Regions from separate parts of the Streptomyces sp. NPDC090442 genome, predicted to be linked through region 4. Evidence: riboswitches for the same ligand, from Rfam matches in the RefSeq annotation. Region 4 holds a riboswitch; each other region holds the start of a gene.

Region 1 (4,862 bases), on a different contig from region 4:
CGCGGGCGCGGGTGATGCCGACGTAGGCGAGCCGGCGCTCCTCCTCCAGCTCCTTGGTCTGGCCGAGCGCCCGCATGTGCGGGAAGACGCCGTCCTCCAGGCCGGTCAGGAAGACCACCGGGAACTCCAGGCCCTTGGCGGTGTGCAGGGTCATCAGCGTGATGACGCCGGGGTCCTCGGCGCCCTCCGCGCCTTCGGCGGATTCCGCGGGCGCGTCGGGGATCTGGTCGGAGTCGGCGACCAGGGCGACCCGCTCCAGGAACTCGGCGAGCGTCCCGGGGCCGGGAGCGGCGGCCTCCGCCTCCTCGGCCTCCTGGGTCTCGTCGTCCTCTTGGGCCTCGCCGTGGTCCTGCTCGAACTCCAGGGCCACGGAGGCGAGTTCCTGGAGGTTCTCGACGCGGGTCTCGTCCTGGGGGTCGGTGGACGACTGGAGTTCGGCGAGGTAGCCGGTGCGCTCCAGGACCGCCTCCAGGATCGTGGCGGGGCCGGCCCCGGACTCCACGACGGTGCGCAACTCCTCCATCAGGACGTTGAACCGCTTGACGGCGTTGGCGGAGCGGGCGGCCATGCCGTACGCCTCGTCGACCCGGCGCAGCGCCTGCGGGAAGGTGATCTTCTCGCGCTGGGCGAGGGCCTCGATCATCGCCTCGGCGCGGTCGCCGATGCCGCGCTTGGGGACGTTGAGGATCCGGCGCAGCGGGACGGCGTCCTCGGGGTTGGCGAGCACCCGGAGGTAGGCGAGGATGTCGCGGACCTCCTTGCGCTCGTAGAAGCGCACGCCGCCGACGACCTTGTAGGGCAGCCCGACCCGGATGAAGATCTCTTCGAAGACGCGGGACTGGGCGTTGGTGCGGTAGAAGATCGCGACGTCGCCGGCCTTGGCGTCGCCGGCGTCGGTGAGCCGGTCGATCTCGTCGGCGACGAACTGGGCCTCGTCGTGCTCGGTGTCGGCGACATAGCCGGTGATCTTGGCGCCGGCGCCGGCGTCCGTCCAGAGGTTCTTGGGGCGGCGGTTCTCGTTGCGCTCGATGACGGCATTGGCGGCCGAGAGGATCGTCTGCGAGGAGCGGTAGTTCTGCTCCAGCAGGATCGTGGTGGCGTTCGGATAGTCCTCCTCGAACTGGAGGATGTTGCGGATCGTGGCGCCGCGGAAGGCGTAGATGGACTGGTCGGCGTCGCCGACCACGCACAGCTCGGCGGCGGGGATCTCGACCGTGCCCGGGCCCACCAGCTCGCGGACGAGGGTGTACTGGGCGTGGTTGGTGTCCTGGTACTCGTCGACGAGGACGTGGCGGAAGCGGCGGCGGTAGTGCTCGGCGACGTCGGGGAACGCCTGGAGCAGGTGGACCGTCGTCATGATGATGTCGTCGAAGTCCAGGGCGTTGGCCTCGCGCAGCCGCGCCTGGTACATCGCGTACGCCTGGGCCAGGGTCTTCTCGAACCCGTCGGCCGCCGTCCCGGCGAAGGTCTCCTCGTCGATGAGCTCGTTCTTGAGGTTGGAGATCTTGGCGCTGAAGGACTTGGGCGGGAAGCGCTTGGGGTCCAGGTCCAGATCGCGGCAGACCAGGGCCATCAGGCGCTTGGAGTCGGCCGCGTCGTAGATCGAGAAGGACGACGTGAAGCCGAGCCGCTTGGACTCCCGGCGCAGTATCCGCACGCAGGCGCTGTGGAAGGTGGAGACCCACATGGCGTTGGCCCGCGGACCGACCAGGTCCTCGACGCGCTCCTTCATCTCGCCCGCGGCCTTGTTGGTGAAGGTGATCGCGAGGATCTGGCCGGGGTGGACGTGGCGCTCGGCGAGCAGGTGGGCGATGCGGTGGGTGAGCACCCGGGTCTTGCCGGAGCCGGCGCCGGCGACGATCAGCAGCGGGCTGCCGCTGTGCACCACGGCGGCCTTCTGCTGGTCGTTGAGGCCCTCCAGGAGCGCCGCCGGGTCGATGGCCGGGCGGGCGGCACCGTCGCGGTAGTACGGCTGCCGGGGCGCGGGCGCGTCGAACTTCCCGCCGAAGAGGTCGGCGGGCATCTCGTCCGGGACCGGGCCGTGCTCGTCCTCGGGCGGCGGCGGGGGTTCCTCGTCCGGGGGGCCGAGGTCCGCCAGGAAGCTGTCGTCAAAGAGGCTGCTCATCGCCCACCGAGTCTAGGCCGCCGCACTGACAACCGGTCCCGAAGCGGCGGATTGCCCGGTACCGCCTTGGTCGGGGCGTCATCTGCGCGGCCGGGGACGCCTCGTGGGCCCTCCGCGTTCAGGTCACGAAAAGGTTTCGGGCATATCGAACACCTGCCTTCACAGGAGCCACACGAGTTGGCTACGGTCTCGCTCAAGGCAGCCCGCCGTCCCCGCGGACGACAGCGTCCGCACGGGCCGCCTCCGCCGAGTCCGGCCTGCCGCGAAGGCAATCCGGAGCCGGGGACCCACAAGCAACACCGGGGTGAATCGACCGGGGCGGCCGTCGCCAGGCGGACGCACCGGCCGTAGGGCAAGCCTTCCGTCAGCAGACCGCCCGAACCCGACAGCTAACCCGGTAGGCGGTCCACGGAAGGAGTCGCCGGCCTTGGCGTCCCATCGCAAGCCGCGCACCCCCATACTTGCCACGCCCGGCGGCCGTCGTACGGCCACCGGGCTGACCACGGCCGCACTGGCCTCGGTCACCCTGCTCTCGCAGACCGCGAACGCCGCCCCGAAGGCGCCCCAGCCGACCGTCGAAGAGGTCAAGCAGCAGGTCGACGACCTGTACCAGCAGGCCGAGGTCGCCACCCAGAAGTACAACGCCGCCAAGGAGAAGGCCGACAGCGGGCAGCGCACGGTGAACCGCCTGATCGACGAGGCGGCCCGGCGCGCGGAGCAGATGAACGAGTCCCGGCGGCGGCTGGGTTCGTTCGCGTCGGCGCAGTACCAGAGCGGCGGGATCAACCCGACCGCCCAACTGATGCTCGCCAAGGACCCGCAGCAGTTCGTCGACCGCAACCACCTGATGCAGCAACTGACCGGCCGGCAGAAGCAGGTGGTCACCGACTACCAGGAGCAGGCCGCGGCGGCCACCCGCCAACGGGCCGAGGCCACGCAGAGCCTCACGGACCTCCAGCACGCGCAGACGTCCCTGAAGGAGACCAAGCGCAACGTCCAGGCCAAGCTGGCCGAGGCGCGGCAACTGCTCTCCCGGCTGACCGCGCAGGAGAAGGCGCGGCTGGCCGAACTGGAGCGCCAGAAGGAGGCCGCGGCCGAGCGCAAGGCCGAGGAGCAGGCCCGCAAGGAGGCCGAGAAGCGGCGGCAGCATCCCGGCGGCTCCGACCAGAACACCGGCGGCGGCACCTCGTCCGGCGGCGGCGCCTCGGACGGCGGCTCGTCCAGCACCAAGGCCCAGAAGGCACTCGCCTTCGCCCGCTCCCAGATGGGCAAGCCCTACGTCTGGGGCGCCACCGGGCCCAACTCCTACGACTGCTCGGGCCTGACGCAGGCCGCGTGGAAGGCGGCCGGGGTCGATCTGCCGCGCACGACCTGGGACCAGGTCAAGACCGGCACCCGGGTCTCCACCGACAACCTGCAACCCGGTGACCTGGTGTTCTTCTACAACGACATCAGCCACGTCGGGATGTACATCGGCGACGGCAAGATGATCCACGCCCCGCACCCGGGGGCCAACGTCCGGGTCGAGTCGATCTACTACATGCCGATCTACGGGAGCGTCCGGCCCGGTTAACCGGCACACGGGCGCGCGCCGCGCCCCACTGAACCACCCCCCACACGCCACCGCGCGGCCATCCGCCGGCTCCGGGGTACGGAGCGGGACGACCGCGCGGTGTGCCGTTTCGGGCCGGGCGCTGCGGCGCCGGGGCCGGGCCGCCGGGTTCGTGCCGGGCGGGGCCGCCGGAGCGCCGGGCGGGCTCAGGTCCAGAGCACCGCGATGAAGATGTTGAGCATGGTGAGGCCGCCGACCGCGCCGAACAGCGGCTTGGCGATCTTCTCCTCGTCCCGCTTGACGTAGACCAGCGCCAGGATCACCACCAGGACGGCCAACTTGATGCCGAACTTGATGTTGTTGAGCGAGGCGCCCTGCATCTGGTTCAGGCCGACCAGCACGATGCCGGTGACCAGCATCGTCAGCGCGCCGTGCAGCATGGCCGGCACGAAGCGGGCGGTGCCCGCGCTCATCGCCTTCATCTGGGTCAGGAACCCGCCGAGGAGGGAGGCGATGCCGATGATGTGCAGGGCGACGAAGACATTGATTACTACGTCCATAGTGCTGGATCGTATCCGCCCCATAGCACGTCCTTTCCGGCAGGGCGTCCGCGATGCCCGCTTCGGTCAGGGCCCGCCGGTCCCGACCCGCCCCGACCGCCCGGGCGGTCATCCCCGCACCATGACCGGTCGGATAAGGGCAATGCCGGGCAAGGAGGTTCGCCACCGTGACCCCGGGCTTAGCTTCCTCCTGCACGCGACCGGGCCCGCCCCCTCCGGTCGCCCCGTCCCGCAGGGAAGGAAGTGACGGCCGCCATGGCCTCGCACCACACCACCGTCGAGCGACCGCAGCTCGCACCACAGCCGGCCCGGGCCCGCGCCACCCACCAAGGGCTGCTGCTCGCCGCGGACCCACAGCGCTGCCTGGACGGCGCCACGGTGCTGGAGCGCACGGGCGGCCACCAGGCCACCGCAGTGGCCGGCTGGGCCCGCCGCCTGGGCAGCATCCGCCGGCTCGGCACCCGCCCCGCCACCGCCGAGGAACGCCCCCCGGAACCCGGACCCGTCGCCGCCCCGCGCACCCCGGCACCGGGCGAACGCGCCGCCCGCGCCGTCTCCTTCGCCCACGGAGCGCTCGGCAAGCCCTACGCCTGGGGCGCGACCGGCCCGGCCGCGTACGACTGCT
Region 2 (4,862 bases), on a different contig from region 4:
CCAGGGCGGCACGACGGGTGGGGGCGGAACGAGCGCGCCACCGGGCGGGCGGAGTGGGAAGAGGCCGGTGCGGATGCGTCGACGCGGCAGGAACCGCACGGGCGGCGGGGAACGGCGCGCTCGCGGCGACCAGATGTCCCCGCTCGGCCGCCGATTGGCCCGTTGGCTGCCCACCGCCCTGATCGTCATCGGGGTGCTCTTCGACCTCGTCACGCCGCCCCAGTACACCGCGGCCCCGTTCCTCGCCGCCGCCCCGTTGGTCGCGGCTCCCCTCTTCTCCCTACGGGCGACCGGCGTCACGGCGTTGGCCGCCATCGTCAGCGAGCTCCTGGTCGCCACGTACCACGGCGTCGAGGACTACTACGAGTCGGTGACCGAGGCGATCACGGTGGTGGTCGTCGCCCTGCTGGCGCTCGGCATCAACCGGGTGGTGCGGATCAGCGACGCCCGGCTGGCCTCCGTGCGGGACGTCTCGGAGGCCGCCCAACGGGCCGTACTGCCGGCCCCGCCCGATCGGTTGGCCGGGCTCGCGGTCTCCGCCCGTTACGTCGGCGCCCGGGCCGGCGCCCGCATCGGCGGCGACCTCCACGCCATCCAGGACACCCCGCACGGCGTGCGGATGATCGTCGGCGATGTGCGGGGCAAGGGGCTGGAGGCGGTGGAGGCCGCGGTGGTCGTCGTCGGCGCCTTCCGGGAGGCGGCGGATCAGGAGTCCACCCTGGAGGCGGTGGCGCACCGGCTGGAGCGGGCGCTCAAACGGGAGGGCGGGCGCCGCGCGGGCCTCGACGAGTACGAGGGCTTCACCACGGCCGTACTGGCGGAGGTCCCCGCCGGGGACCAGTCCGTCCTGCGCGTCCTCAACCGAGGCCACCCGTCCCCTCTGCTGCTCACCCCGGACGGCGGCCTACGGGAACTGCCCCCGGCCGCCGCCGCGTTGCCGCTGGGCCTGACCGACGTGGCGGGTTTTCCGGACCGCTCGGACGTGGTCTTCTTCCCGGCCGGGGGGATGCTGCTCCTGTTCACCGACGGGGTGACCGAGGCCCGCAACCGGGCCGGCGCGTTCTACGACCCCTGCGCCCGGTTGCGCGGCAGCCACTTCGAGGGCCCCGACGACCTGTTGGACGTGGTGATCGAGGACGTCGCCCGGTACACGGGCGAGGCGCCCGCGGACGACATGGCGCTGCTGGCGGTCCAGCGCCCCTTGGGGACGTAGGGCGCGGGCCGTCCCCGTAAGGCCGTTGGGAGGGTCCGGCGTCCCCTACGGGTGCGCGGATCGGAGCCAGTGCACGCTCTGGCCGTGCGGGTCCGTGAGCGCGACCGGGCGCTCGTCCACCGCGAGGGTCAGCAGCATGCCGTCCTCGGGCCGCAGGGAACGGTGTTCCGGCGCGGTGATCCACGGCAGCACGCTGTGGTGCTCCTGGGAGATCCAGTGCCCGCCGCCCTCCCGTTCGGCGAGCAGCGTCCGCACGCGGTGCGCGAACTCCTCGCGCCGGGCGGGCGGAAGGTAGTTCAGCACCGAGCTGTGGAAGACCACCAGCGTCGCCCCTGCCGGCGCCCGGGCGGCCAGTGCCGGCAACTCGTCGACCAGGTCGCCGCGGACCAGCACGGGGCGCGGCGCGGGCCGCACCGCCTCGACGGCGGCCGTGAGGCGCGCGCTGCGGGCCTCGTCGCCGGGCCAGAGAAGCGCCCGCAGCCAGCGGAGGTCGTCCGCGTTCCCGGCCGGGTCCAGCGGGTTCAGGTCGATGCCGCCGCGCCAGACGATGTCGGGGAGGAGCCCGCCGGGCGGCGTTGCCGCGTCGCCGTCGTCGAACGGGGCCGGCCCGCTGGTGCGGCAGGTGAACGTGACCGGGGAATCCGGGGCGCCGTACGCGGAGTCGCGCCCCTCGTGGACGTAGCGGTAGCGGTACCGGTCCGGGTGCAGGCACAGTCCGGCCGACGTCCCGACCTCCAGGAGGGCCAGGGGCTGCGGCAGACGGGCCAGCAGCGGCAACAGTGCGGCACAGCGGGCCGGTTCGTTGGTCTGGGTGGCGCGCCGCATGATCACCTGGCGGACCTCGTCCCAGTGCCGGATCGTCCACTCGCGCCAGCGCCCGTACGCCGCCGCGCCGCGCGGCCCCAACTCCGCGTGCGGGCCGTCCAGATAGCGCACCGCGGCGAGCAGGAGGTTCGGCTGCTGCTTGGCGCCGGCCGGCAGCGAACCCGCCAGCAGTTCGCAGAACTCGTCGTCCTGGCCGATCCGGGCGGTCAGCTCCTCGTGCGCCTCGGACCGCCCGCGCGCCTGCTGCCAGGAGAACTCCCGGTACCGTTCCGCCACTTCCCGCGGGGTGTTGACGACGTTTCCGGTGTTCGCAACGTTGACGACCATGGGGCGACGTTATCGCCCTCACCCTCCGTGACCGCGAGGCGTCCCTCTGCATAACAAGTCGCGCACAATCGTCGCGAGATCGTTTGGCGCGATGGCGCCAACTCACCCTGGTTCGGGATGGCTTGAGGGGAAACGTTCCCGCCGGGGTCGCTGTGAAGGCCGGGCGGAACCCTTGTGGATTCATGGGAACGCTTGGATTTCCGTCGTCGTCTCTATTACTGTCCGATAACGGAGCGCGGTCGTCCCAGCCGTCGCAAGTGGCGGCACCGTGCGCCGACGCCGAATCCCGTACGCGCTTTTTCCGCACGCCCAGAACGACCCCGACCCGTCCCGCACGAGCCGGCCGCCGCCCTGCTCGACCGTGTCCCCGACCCGCGTCGCGCCGCCCGGATCGACCGGTTTGGTGGATGCCCGTCGGATCCGCCTGGAATTGCTGGGAATTGAGCGGAGGGAACCGGGGAACCACCCTCTTGGGGTGAATCGGGCGCTTCCCGCCAGGAGGCGTTCGTAGGAGACCTTCCTGCTCCGAACCCGTCAGCTAACCCGGTAGGCGAGAAGGAAGGAAAGGAGAGCGCCCCCGTGGCGTCCAACAGGCCCGCCCCTCACGCTCCATCCGGCTATGGCCTCGGTGGCCCCGCCGACTTCAGCGGCACGATCGGCTTCGGCCTCGGCCTCGGCGGCCCCGCCGGGCACGTTGCCTCCGGTGGTGTTGGTGTGGATGTTCCGGGTGGGGGTGGCGATTTCGTTGATGCCGCCGCTTCGCCCGCTTCCCCTGCTACCACCGTTTCCGCTGCTTCCGTTGCTTCTTCCGCCTACGAGGCGATGCCCCAGCAGGGAATGCCCCACCAGGGGCCGACCCCCGAGTGGCCGGCCCATGAGGACGTCGGCCAGGGCGGGTTGGCCGGTGGTGAGTCGGTGCACGGTCTCCAAGGGGGCGGTACCGGGGGCGCGTGGGGCACGGGTGACGAGAGGGGCGTCGATGAGGCGGATCTCGACGGAGCCGGCGCCGACGACGAGGACCTCCGTTCGATGCGCGGCAAGCACCGGGTGGCCAGGCAGCGCAGCGTCGGTCTGGCGCGCGGCGGTACGGCCCTGGGCGTCGGCGTGATCGCGGCGGTCGGAGCGAGCGGGGTGGCCGCGGCCGAGGGCCGGCCGCCGGCGCCGATCTCGATGCCCGATCCCGGTGGGACGGCCGAGGACGCCGCCGTGGACGCCCCGAAGGCCCCGGTGGCCGCCGCCGCGACCACCGCCACGGACGCCTTCGCTTCCGCCGCTCACGGCGCGCGGGCCGGCGGCGCCCCGGCGGAAGCCGCCCAGGGCGCGGGCGCGGCCGAGGCGCTGCGCAACCGCATCCTCCAGCAGGGCGGCGTCCGCCCGGCAGACGCCCAGGCCGACGCCCGAGCCGGTGCCCAACAGGGCGGCCCCGAGGGGCCGGAGGCCGCGGGAACGGCCGCGCCCCCGGAGGGCGCGCCGCAGACGTCAGAGGCGCCGCAGAAGCCCGGGGCGGAGGAGACGCCCGGGACTGAGGAGACGGCGGGGACGGAGTCGGAGGAGGCACCGGCCGCCGCACAGGCGCCGGAGGCGGACGCGAAGACCACCCAGGCCACGGAGGCTCCCCAAGCCGCCGAGACCGCGGAGGCCCACCAGGCCACTCGGACCTCTCAGGAACCGGCGGCCCCGGCCGCCCCGGACGCCAAGCCCGCCACCCCGGAAGCCGACCAACCCGCCCGCCCCGCCCCGGACTTCGTCGCCCCGGTTTCCTCGCACACCCTGGCCACCGGCTTCGGGCAGGCCGGCGACCGCTGGGCCGCGGACCACACCGGGCAGGACTTCGCGGCCCCAACGGGCACGCTGGTCAAGGCGGTTCACGACGGGACCATCACCCAGGCGGGCTGGGCCGGAGCGTACGGCTACCGGATCGTCGTCACGCTCGACGACGGCACGGAGCTCTGGTTCTGCCACCTGTCGTCCATGGTCAAGACGTCGGGCAGGGTCCATACGGGAGAGGTGATCGGCCGCGTCGGCGCCACCGGCAACGCCACCACCCCGCACCTCCACCTGGAGGTCCGCCCGCACGGCGGCGCCCCGGTCGACCCGGTGTCGTGGCTGCGCGACCACGGGGTCACCGTCTGACGCCCCGCCCCGGCCGCCCACACCCCGTGGGCGGCCACCCACGCGCCCTCCCGGGCCCGGCAACGGCGTCAACTCCCCACCCGGAGCGGGGCGCAACTCCCGCGGCGCGAGGAACAATTCCCCGCGCTCCCGCGTTGTAGCAGGGCATGACCGCGACACACGCCCACAGCTCCGTTCCCGACCGCGAGCCGCTCGGTTCGCTGTCCGTCTCCCGGCTCTGCCTCGGGGGCAACGTCTTCGGCTGGACCGCTGACGAGGCCGAGTCCTTCGCCGTACTCGACGCCTACGTGGCCGGCGGTGGGAACTTCGTCGACACCGCCGACACGTACTCGTCCTGGGTGCCGGGCAACAAGGGCGGTGAGTC
Region 3 (4,862 bases), on a different contig from region 4:
GCGCAGCGCCTCGGAGAAGGACTCCGCGCCGATCGGGGCGATCATGAACTCCTGGATGTCCACGTTGGAGTCGGCGTGCGAGCCGCCGTTCAGGATGTTCATCATCGGCACGGGCAGGACGTGCGCGTTCGGGCCACCGAGGTAGCGGAACAGCGGCAGGTCGCTGGCCTCGGAGGCGGCGTGCGCGACGGCCAGGGAGACGCCGAGGATGGCGTTGGCGCCCAGCGAGCCCTTGTTGTCGGTGGCGTCCAGGTCGAACATCGCCTGGTCGATCAGCCGCTGCTCGGTCGCGTCGTAGCCGACGAGCTCCGGGCCGATCTGCTCGATGACCGCGAGGACGGCCTTCTCCACGCCCTTGCCGAGGTAGCGGTTGGGGTCGCCGTCCCGCAGCTCGACGGCCTCGAAGGCACCGGTCGAGGCGCCGGACGGGACGGCGGCACGGCCGGTGCTGCCGTCGTCGAGGCCGACCTCGACCTCGACCGTGGGATTACCTCGCGAGTCGAGAATTTCGCGGGCTACGACGACGTCGATGGACGGCACGTTGTCTCCTTCGGGGGTGTCTGGAGTTCTCGCCCCGAGCCTAACGGCCCCGGACGCATCCGCTTGCCCGTGGCCCGCTCCGTGGGACGAAAAAACCCAACAAGCAGGCCGAACTCCCAGTTCACGGGAGGTTTCCGGGCGTTGTTCGCTATGCGGGTAACGCCGCGCCGGGCCGTCTGACGGCACCGGGAACGGCGCGCGTCAGCGGGGGGCTCGGGCGCGGCGCGGCACGGCGCAGGGGCGCCTGGACGTAAGAAGCCCCGCCGCGGCGCGCTCGGGGGGACGCGCCGGGGCGGGGCAGCTTTCGCGGGCGGCTCAGATGCTGAGCTTCTGGCCCGGGAAGATCAGGTTGGGGTTGCCGCCGACGACGGACTTGTTGGCGGCGTAGAGCGCCTTCCAGTTGGTGCCGTGCGCCTTGGCGATCTTGGCGAGGGTGTCGCCCGACTTCACGGTGTAGGTGTCACCGGAGCGGTGCGACTGCTGCGGGGCCGGCTGGGTCTTCTCGACCTTCTCGCGGACCGGGGCGGACTTCTTCTTGGTGGTGCCCTCGGTCTGCTTGCGGGTCTCGGAGGTGCCCTGGCTCTTCTTGACCGTGGCGCCACCGGAGGTGTCGACGTTGGCGGCCGGGCCACCGGCGGTCAGGTTGCCGGCGCCGGCGCAGGACCAGGCACCCGGGCCCTGGATGGCGAGCAGCTTCTCGGCGACGGCGATCTGCTGGGCCTTGGTGGCCAGGTCGGCGCGGGCCGCGTACTGGGTGCCACCGGCGGCGGCCCAGCTGGAGTTGGAGAACTGCAGGCCACCGTAGTAGCCGTTACCGGTGTTGATCGACCAGTTGCCACCGGACTCGCACTGGGCGACCTTGTCCCAGGTGGCGACCGAAGCGGCGGAAGCGGAGGTGGCGCCCATCAGCGGGACGGCGACGGCGGCGCCGGCGACACCGGCCAGGGTGGCGACGCGGACGGCCTTGGAGCTGCGGCGGTGCTTGCCCTTGTTGATCAGCATCGTGCGTTCGTTTCCTCACCGACGCCTACGAGGTGAGCTGTCGGGTTCGGGCCGTGTGAGCTGCCCGGCCGCGTGTGCTGCACACACGGCTTCACCCCAAGCCGGTTGACCCGCTTTCACGGGTGGGGCCGGCACTTACCTTGGGTCCCCCGCTCCTGCCTTCGGCGCTTGCGCGTCGTCGTCCTCCGACCGCCGGCAGGATTCGGCGAGCGATCGAAGGGCCCGCTTTGGCGAGCGGTCCTGACCGTAAGCAAATCCCTGTTGGTGTTCAAACCCCATCTTCTGAACCAAGTTGACCGTTTTTGATCATCAGGGGGGACATTTCCGCAGGTGGACCCCGGTATCGAAACGGGGGACGGGACCCGGCCCATCCCTCGCAACGAGAGCCATATCTCACTTTTACGAAACCGCCCCGAACCGGCGGTAACTACCCCTGCGCCCGCCCGAGATCGAGCAGTTGACCAGGAAGGATGAGGTCCGCGTCGGAGCCGATGACGTCACGGTTGCGGTCGTAGAGCGCGGGCCAGCCGCCCGGCAGGTCGTGGCGCTCGGCGATGACTGACAGGTTGTCACCTGGGCGTACGCGGTAGTCGCCGGCGCCCGCCGGGGGCGTGCGGTGCGCCGCCCCGCCGCGCGAGGCGTGCCGGCCGCTGCCACCGTCCCGCTCGTCACCGGAGCCCGCACCGTCGCCCGGCGCACCGCGGTGCTTGCCAGCGGCGGGCGGCGTACCGGGGTCGACGGAGCCGGACGGACCGGCCGGGTCGTCCGGCGACGCGGACGGGGGCGAGGACGGGACCCCGGGGGCGGACGGGGTCGCGTCCGACGGGTCGGTGGAGGGCCGCCCGGACGGCGAGCCCGACGGCTCCTCGGTCGGCTTCTCGGACGGCTTCCCGGAAGCGGAGGGGGACGGAGTGGCCGACGGCGATCCGGACGGCGACGCGGAGTCCGTGGGGCTTGTGGGGTTCTCGGTGCCTGTGGCGCCCGTGGGGTCCGTCGGGTCCTGGCTCGCCGAAGGGGCGCCCGGGGTATCGGAGTCGGAGTCCGACCCGGGGTCGGCGTCACTGCCGGACGGGGTGGGCGTCGCGGTGCCCGGCCCCGCGTGGCCCGACCTCCCCGTCGCGCCGGACGGGTCGCCGGCGGCCGGGTCGTCGGCCGAGGGGTCGTGCGTGGGGCGCGGGGTGGGCCGGCTGGTGCTGCCCGGATCGACGCCCGGCTTGCGGCCGCCCTTCGTCAGCCCGGCGTCCACCGCGCAGCTCGGGAAGGCGTCCGGGCCGCGGTCGTCGAGGATCGCCTGGGCCACGGCTATCTGCTGGGCCCGGCTGGCCATGTCGGGGCGGGAGGCGTAGGCGGTGCCGCCGTAGTGGTCCCACATCTCCTGGGTGAGCTGGAGGCCGCCGTAGAAGCCGTTGCCGGTGGCGGAGCTCCACATTCCGCCGCTCTCGCACTGGGCGACGCGGTCCCAGGTCGCCGTGTCGGCGGCCTGCGCGCCGCCGGCGCTGAGCAGCGGCAGGGCCAGTCCCGCGCCGGTCACTCCTGCCGTGACAAAGATGGCCGGTGCTTGTCGGGGGCGACGATGCCGGCCGTTCCCGGAACGCATGCGGTTGCCTTTCGCGCGGCGGTTGAGTTGTCGGATCGCGGCCGGGAGGGGTCGCCGTGCCGGCGGCCCGCGACCGACCTCGATCGCCGGACGAAAGGTAGCCGGGGTTACGGGCAGTCACAAGCCGGTGTAGCGGAGATCACGTAATGGTCACGTGACTGACGGATCGTCAATTATGCGACCGTGCCTGGTCGGGACGGTTCCGGCGACGCCTCCGGCGCGCGCTCCGGCGTGAACTCCACCGGCAGGGTGCGCAGTCCGCGCATGATGAGTCCGCCGCGCCACCGCAAATCGTCCGGTTCCGCCGCAAGTCGGAGGTCCGGCAGACGGGTCAGCAGGGTGGCGAGGGCGGTCTGCCCTTCGAGCCGGGCGAGCGGTGCGCCGAGGCAGTAGTGGATGCCGTGCCCGTAGCCGAGATGAGGATTGTCACGCCGCGTGAGGTCGAGCACGTCCGGCTCGTCGAAGCGGGCCGGGTCACGGTCGGCGGCGGCCAGCACCACCAGCACCGGGTCCCCCTCGGCGATCCGCTGCCCGCCCAGCGTCAACTCCCGGGTCGCGTACCGCCAGGTCGCCAGCTCCACCGGCCCGTCGTAGCGCAGCAGTTCCTCGACGGCGGTGCCGAGCAGCTCGATGTCGCCGGCCGCGATCGACTTCTGGAGCAGCTCCCGCTGGGCGGGGTGGCGGAGCAGCGCGTAGGTGCCGTTGCCGATGAGGTTGACCGTGGTCTCGAAGCCGGCGAAGAGCAGCACGAAGCACATCGCGGCGGCCTCGTTCTCGGTGAGGTGCTCGCCGTGGTCGGAGGCCCGGATCAGGCCGGAGATCAGGTCGTCGCCGAGGTCGGCCCGCTTGCGGTGGATCAACTCGGCCAGATACGCCCGCATCTTCTTCACGGAACGGGCGACGCCGCCACGCGGGCCCCCGCCGTGCCGGATCATCATGCCCGCCCAGTCGCGGAAGTCGTCCTGGTCCTCGGGCGGGACGCCGAGCAGGTCGCAGATCGCGTAGATCGGCAGCGGGAAGGCGAACTCGTGGATGAGGTCGGCGCTGCCGCGCCGCGCGAAGCCGTCGATCAGCTGGTCGGTCAGCTCCTGTATGCGCGGCGCGAACGCGGCGACCCGGCGCGGGGTGAACGCCTTGGAGACCAGGCGGCGCAGCCGGGTGTGGTCTGGGGGGTCGATGTTCAACAGGTGCGTCATGAGGTTGGCGCCACGCTCGCCCGGAATGCCCGTCTTGCCCTTTCCGTGCGCGGACTCGGAGTGGTGCACCGGGTTCTTCGACAGCCGCGCGTCGGCGAGCGCCTGCCGGGCGTCCGGGTACCGGGTGACCAGCCACGCCTCGACGCCGCTGGGCAACCGGGTCCGGTGCACCGGCGCGTGCTCGCGCAGCCAGGCGTACGCCGGGTACGGGTCCGCGGCGAACTGCCAGGAGAAGAGCGCGGGGGTCGGGCCGGCGGCGCCGGCGGTCACGGGGCAGCCAGCGGGGGCGGACGCTCCGGTGGGGACGGATGTTCCGGTTGGGGCGGACGCTCCGGTGGATCCGGGCGATCTCGTCGATCCGGTGGAAGGGCGGCCGGTCTCCGGGCCGGCGGCAGGGCCGGTCTCCGGGCGTTTCTCGGACCCGGTCTCCGTGCGGGCGTCGGTTCCGCTCTCCGGGCAGGCGTCGGGCTCGTGGTGCACACCTCGACCGTAACCGGTGCCGCACCCACCCCACGCGCCCGCGCACA
Region 4 (4,862 bases):
AAGGCGTGGTTGACGGCGTGCACCCGGCCGGTGAAACCGGCGTCGAGGAGGTTGCGCAGCGCGGTGCGGCCGACGCCGCCGGGGGTGCGGCCGGTGCCGATGACGGCTACCGAGCCGGGGGCGAGCAGTCGTTGGACGGAGCGAGCCTCGGCGCGCTGCTCGCGGCCGCGCATCACGGCCATGGACTGCTCGGTCGGTTCGAGGTCGAGCTCCAGGCGGACGACGCCGTCCTCGAAGGTGCGTTTCTGGGTGTAGCCGGCGTCCGTGAACACCTTGATCATCTTGGTGTTGGCGGGCAGCACCTCGGCGGCGAACCGGCGGATGCCGCGCTCGCGGGCGACGGCGGCGACGTGCTCCAGGAGGGCGGAGGCGACGCCGCGACCCTGGTGGGCGTCCTGGACGAGGAAGGCCACCTCCGCCTGGTCGTCCTCGGGGCTCTTGGCAGGGAGGCCCCGCGCGTCGATCCGGTCGTAGCGGACGGTGGCGATGAACTCGCCGCCCACGGTGGCGGCCAGGCCGACCCGGTCGACGTAGTCGTGGTGGGTGAACCGGTGGACGTCACGATCGGACAGGCGTGGGTACGGCGCGAAGAAGCGGTAGTACTTCGACTCGTCCGACACCTGCTCGTAGAAGGAGACCAGCCGCTCGGCGTCGTCGGGCGTGATGGGCCGGATGCGCGCCGTCCCGCCGTCACGCAGCACCACGTCGGCTTCCCAGTGGGTCGGGTAGGCATGATCCGGCGGCGTCTGCATGCGGACAGCGTACGGCGGGCCACTGACAACCGGCTCGGCGTGCGTACGCTCGAATTCCCCCTGGCCTTCGCGCGGAACCAACGGCCTGGAAGGAGGGTCGGCAGCCCGACGGGAAGCCAGGACGACGGGCTGCCGGACCACCCCCGGCAGCGTGCGAGAATGGTCTAGACAACAGTCACGACTTTGAAGGGCAACACCATGGCTGAGCGCCGCGTCAATGTCGGTTGGGCCGAGGGGCTGCACGCCCGCCCCGCGTCGATCTTCGTCCGGGCGGCCACCGCCTCCGGTGTCCCGATGACGATCTCCAAGGCCGACGGCAACCCGGTGAACGCCGCCTCCATGCTGGCGGTCCTGGGCCTGGGCGCCCAGGGTGGCGAGGAGATCGTGCTCGCCTCCGAGGCCGAGGGTGCCGAGGCCGCGCTCGACCGCCTGGCGAAGCTGGTCGCCGAGGGCCTTGAGGAGCTCCCCGAGACCGTCTGAGCCCCGAGCACCTGCGGGGCCACGCACCCCGCCCAGGACTTCGGACGCCAGCCGACACGGCCCCGCCGCGGCAACCGGTACACACATCCGGCTGCCGCGGCGGGGCCGTTCGCGAATGCGTGGAGGCGGGTGCTCGCCATTCCTCGGGGCGTCGGGCGATGCACTGAACCTCGGGCGGGGAGGCACATCGGGGATTCTGCATCGACTAATCGGAATCCTCGGAAATCCGTACGGCTACCCCGGAACGATTCCGGTCGGCGTTACCTCCCACCGGCATCCGCCCTCATTCTCGACATCCAGTCGACGCTTTTAATCCCGAATTCCCATTCTCCGCATCCGGGGGGAGCGTTTGGGCGAGCGGCATCAGAAACGCACGCCGAGCACCCCCGCCTCGCCTTCACTCCCTGCGCCAGCGTTCCCAGACACCTGCCCCTTTGTATACGGGGCGATTGTTAAGCGCGGGCGCGCGCCGTGTTGACGGGTCGTTTCGCCTCCCTCACAGAGGAAGCGTGGCGCCGCAGTCGGTACACCGGGAGCGACCGCTCGATGTGCGCCGCCATGAGGGTGCGCGCGCGTTCCGCGTCCCCCCGGGCGACGGCGTCAAGAACGGCGCCGTGTTCGTCCCACGCGTCGGTGACTCGGGTGGGCGGCTCGATGACGTAGGTCCACTCGATCTTGCGTCGCAGTTGGGTGAGGAGCGCCGTGAGGCTGGGGCTGCCGGCCGCCTGGGCGAGCGTCTCATGGAACCAACCGTCAAGCTGGCGCAGGTCGGCGAGGTGGCCGTGGCGGGCCCGTTCACGGCCGAGCCGCACCAGGCCGCGCAGCACCTTCAGGTGGGCGGTGGTACGCCGGGCGGCGGCGCGGGCGGCGCCCAGCGGCTCCATGAGGGCTCGCATGTCGAGGAGGTCGGCGGCCTCCTGCTCGGTGAGCTCGGCGACGCAGGCGCCCGCGTGGTGGCGGGAGGTGACGAAACCTTCGGACTGGAGGGTGCGCAGCGCTTCCCTCACCGGCACCCGGGAGACGCCGTACCGCGCGGCGAGAATGTCCTCGATCAGCCGGCTCCCCGGCGCGAGCAGACCGGAGACGATATCGTCCCGAATCGCCGTACACACCGCGTGCGCGGAAATGTGGCTTCGCATCGTCCGTGCCTCCGCCGTAATCCCCGAAAGACGTCGCCGCTCGGCGACATTCCTCGACCCTATTCGACACCGACGGATTCTCCCGCGGAATGTCGTGAATTCATCGGCACTTTTCGGACGATGCGAGCCGGGAACCTGGCAGGTGGGCCGACGGCGGCGGCCCTACGGAAACGGCGGAGCCCCGGCCCGCCAGGTGGCGGGCCGGGGCTCCAGGGGGACGGTGCTGCGGCGGAGAGGTCGGGGAAGGTCAGACGCTGACGCCGTGCGCGCGGAGGTAGGCGACCGGGTCGATGTCCGAGCCGTAGTCGGGGCCGGTCCGGGCCTCGAAGTGGAGGTGCGGGCCGGTGGTGTTTCCGGTGTTGCCCGAGAGGGCTATCTGCTGCCCCGGGGTGACGGACTGCCCGACCGTCACCCCGATCGAGGAGAGGTGGCCGTACTGGGTGTAGGTGCCGTCGTTCATCCGGATCACGATGTTGTTGCCGTACGCGCCGCCCCAGCCGGCCTCGACGACGGTGCCGGCACCCACGGCGTGAACCTGCGTCCCGTAGGCGGCGTGGAAGTCGATGCCGGTGTGGCTGCCCGAGGACCACAGACCGCTGGACGCCTTGTACGCGGTGGAGACGTAGGAATCGGCCACGGGAGCGACGAAGGTGTTGAGGCGCTTGCGCTCGGCCTCGCGGGCGGCGCGCAGCTTGGCCGCACGCTCCTCGTCGGCCTTCTTCTTGGCCATCTCGGCCAGCCGCTTGGCCTCGACCTCGGCCTTCGCCCTGGCCTCGGCGGCCTCGGCGGCCGCCTGCTGCGTGTCCGCCTGGGCCTCGATCCGGACGGCGAGTTCGTCACCGAGCTCGACGGCGTGCTGGAGGCCGGTGTCGTGGGCGGTCGGCTCGCCCGTGGCGGCCAGCGCGGGCGACGCCACGGAAGCGACGACTCCGGAGGCCGCGAGGGTGGCTATGCCGGCGAGGTTGCGGGTCGTGCGAGCGGTGCGGCTCGCACGGCGGTGCTTCCCGGTGGCACGGGTGAACGCCATGTACTGGCTGGTCCTTTCCTTCCCTCTCGCCTACCGGGTTAGCTGACGGGTTCGGAGCAGGAAGGTCTCCTACGGGCTCCTCCGGAGAGGAGACCGATTCACCCCAGGGGACATGTGGGTCCCCGGCTCCCCTGGCTCGCGCCGTACGGGGACTCGGCGATGACTGCTCGGTGCCACTGTTGTGGCGGAGTTGTGACGAACAGCCGGACCGACGCTAAACGGGGCAACTTTCAATCGGCAAACAGAACTGGAGTTTTGTGCGACACGCCACACTCGAATCGGGCAACCGAGGCAACCCGGCAGGCGACGCCACCCGTCCGCGGGCCCGGGCCCGTAGGGGCGGCGGAGCAACGCGCACCAGTTGGGCGGGCGGGAACACGGTGCACACGCACAGCGGCTCCCGTGGCAAGTCGCTGCCACGGGAGCCGCTTTGTCGATAAGTGACGAGACGTCGAGTGACATGCCGTCACGCGGCTGAGGTCAGCCGCTGACGACGGTCACCTCGCCGATGCCCAACGCCTTGACGGGCTCGGCGATCTGCGCCGCGTCGCCCACCAGGACCGTCACCAGCCGGTCCGCCGGGAAGGCGTTGACGACCGCCGCGGTCGCCTCGACCGTGCCGGTCTCCGCGAGCCGGACGTACAACTGCGCCTGGTAGTCGTCCGGGAGCTGCTGCTCCACCTGGTCGGCCAGGGTCCCCGCGACCGCGGCGGCGGTCTCGTACTTGAGCGGGGCCACGCCGACGAGGTTCTGCACGGCGACGTCGCGCTCGGCGTCGGTCAGCCCCTCGGCCGCGAGGGTGCGCAGCACCGTCCACAGGTCCTGGAGGGCCGGACCGGTGGAGGCGGTGTCCACCGACCCGCTGATGGCGAGCAGGGCGGCGCCGGTGGCGCCCTCCGGGGAGGACGGCGCGGAGGAGCGCAGGACCTGGCCGAAGGCGCGCACCCCGTAGGTGTAGCCCTTCTCCTCGCGCAACACCCGGTCCAGACGGGACGTGAGGGTGCCGCCCAGGCAGTACGTGCCGAGCACCTGGGCGGGCCACACCCGGTCGTGGCGGTCGGCGCCGACCCGTCCGATGAGGAGCTGGGTCTGAACGGCACCGGAGCGGTCGACGATCACCACGCGGCCGGTGTCGTCGGCGACGACCGGCGAGGGCTTCGACGGCTGCGCGGTGGAGCCCGTCCAGGCGCCCAGGGTGTCGGCCAGCGCCGCGTCCAGGTCGACGCCGGTGAAGTCGCCGACGATGACGGCGGTGCCGGTGGCGGGCCGGACGTGCGCGTCGTAGAAGGCACGCACGGCGGCCGCGTCGATCCGCGCGATGGACTCCTCGGTGCCCTGACGGGGCCGGGACATCCGGGAGGTGGCCGGGAACAGCTCCTTGGACAGCGCCATCGCCGCGCGCCGGGCCGGGTTGGCCAGCTCGTGCGGGATCTCGTCGAGGCGGTTGCGGACCAGCCGCTCGAC

Evidence for each region. A riboswitch is a leader RNA that binds a small molecule or an ion and turns the genes downstream of it on or off. The one in region 4 is predicted to bind cyclic di-AMP.
Region 1: it holds a riboswitch for cyclic di-AMP, as region 4 does, so the genes downstream of both, ACIQU6_RS21270 (NlpC/P60 family protein) here and ACIQU6_RS26250 (M23 family metallopeptidase) in region 4, are expected to answer to the same signal.
Region 2: it holds a riboswitch for cyclic di-AMP, as region 4 does, so the genes downstream of both, ACIQU6_RS24495 (peptidoglycan DD-metalloendopeptidase family protein) here and ACIQU6_RS26250 (M23 family metallopeptidase) in region 4, are expected to answer to the same signal.
Region 3: it holds a riboswitch for cyclic di-AMP, as region 4 does, so the genes downstream of both, ACIQU6_RS14470 (transglycosylase family protein) here and ACIQU6_RS26250 (M23 family metallopeptidase) in region 4, are expected to answer to the same signal.

The regions. Positions count from the first base shown of each region.
Region 1 is NZ_JBIVXW010000029.1:54,247-59,108, reverse strand. Features, by position in the region: gene pcrA (DNA helicase PcrA) at 1-2,125, opposite strand, end outside; cyclic di-AMP (ydaO/yuaA leader) riboswitch at 2,360-2,545, shown strand; gene ACIQU6_RS21270 (NlpC/P60 family protein) at 2,553-3,698, shown strand; gene ACIQU6_RS21265 (hypothetical protein) at 3,884-4,237, opposite strand; gene ACIQU6_RS21260 (C40 family peptidase) at 4,493-4,862, shown strand, end outside.
Region 2 is NZ_JBIVXW010000035.1:80,080-84,941, forward strand. Features, by position in the region: gene ACIQU6_RS24485 (PP2C family protein-serine/threonine phosphatase) at 74-1,213, shown strand; gene ACIQU6_RS24490 (DUF2332 domain-containing protein) at 1,259-2,365, opposite strand; cyclic di-AMP (ydaO/yuaA leader) riboswitch at 2,777-2,933, shown strand; gene ACIQU6_RS24495 (peptidoglycan DD-metalloendopeptidase family protein) at 3,188-4,498, shown strand; gene ACIQU6_RS24500 (aldo/keto reductase) at 4,645-4,862, shown strand, end outside.
Region 3 is NZ_JBIVXW010000017.1:11,831-16,692, forward strand. Features, by position in the region: gene eno (phosphopyruvate hydratase) at 1-540, opposite strand, end outside; gene ACIQU6_RS14470 (transglycosylase family protein) at 856-1,542, opposite strand; cyclic di-AMP (ydaO/yuaA leader) riboswitch at 1,550-1,719, opposite strand; gene ACIQU6_RS14475 (transglycosylase family protein) at 1,970-3,073, opposite strand; gene ACIQU6_RS14480 (cytochrome P450) at 3,313-4,605, opposite strand.
Region 4 is NZ_JBIVXW010000040.1:2,296-7,157, forward strand. Features, by position in the region: gene ACIQU6_RS26235 (GNAT family N-acetyltransferase) at 1-752, opposite strand, end outside; gene ACIQU6_RS26240 (HPr family phosphocarrier protein) at 951-1,232, shown strand; gene ACIQU6_RS26245 (GntR family transcriptional regulator) at 1,685-2,371, opposite strand; gene ACIQU6_RS26250 (M23 family metallopeptidase) at 2,619-3,398, opposite strand; cyclic di-AMP (ydaO/yuaA leader) riboswitch at 3,411-3,567, opposite strand; gene ACIQU6_RS26255 (M16 family metallopeptidase) at 3,879-4,862, opposite strand, start outside.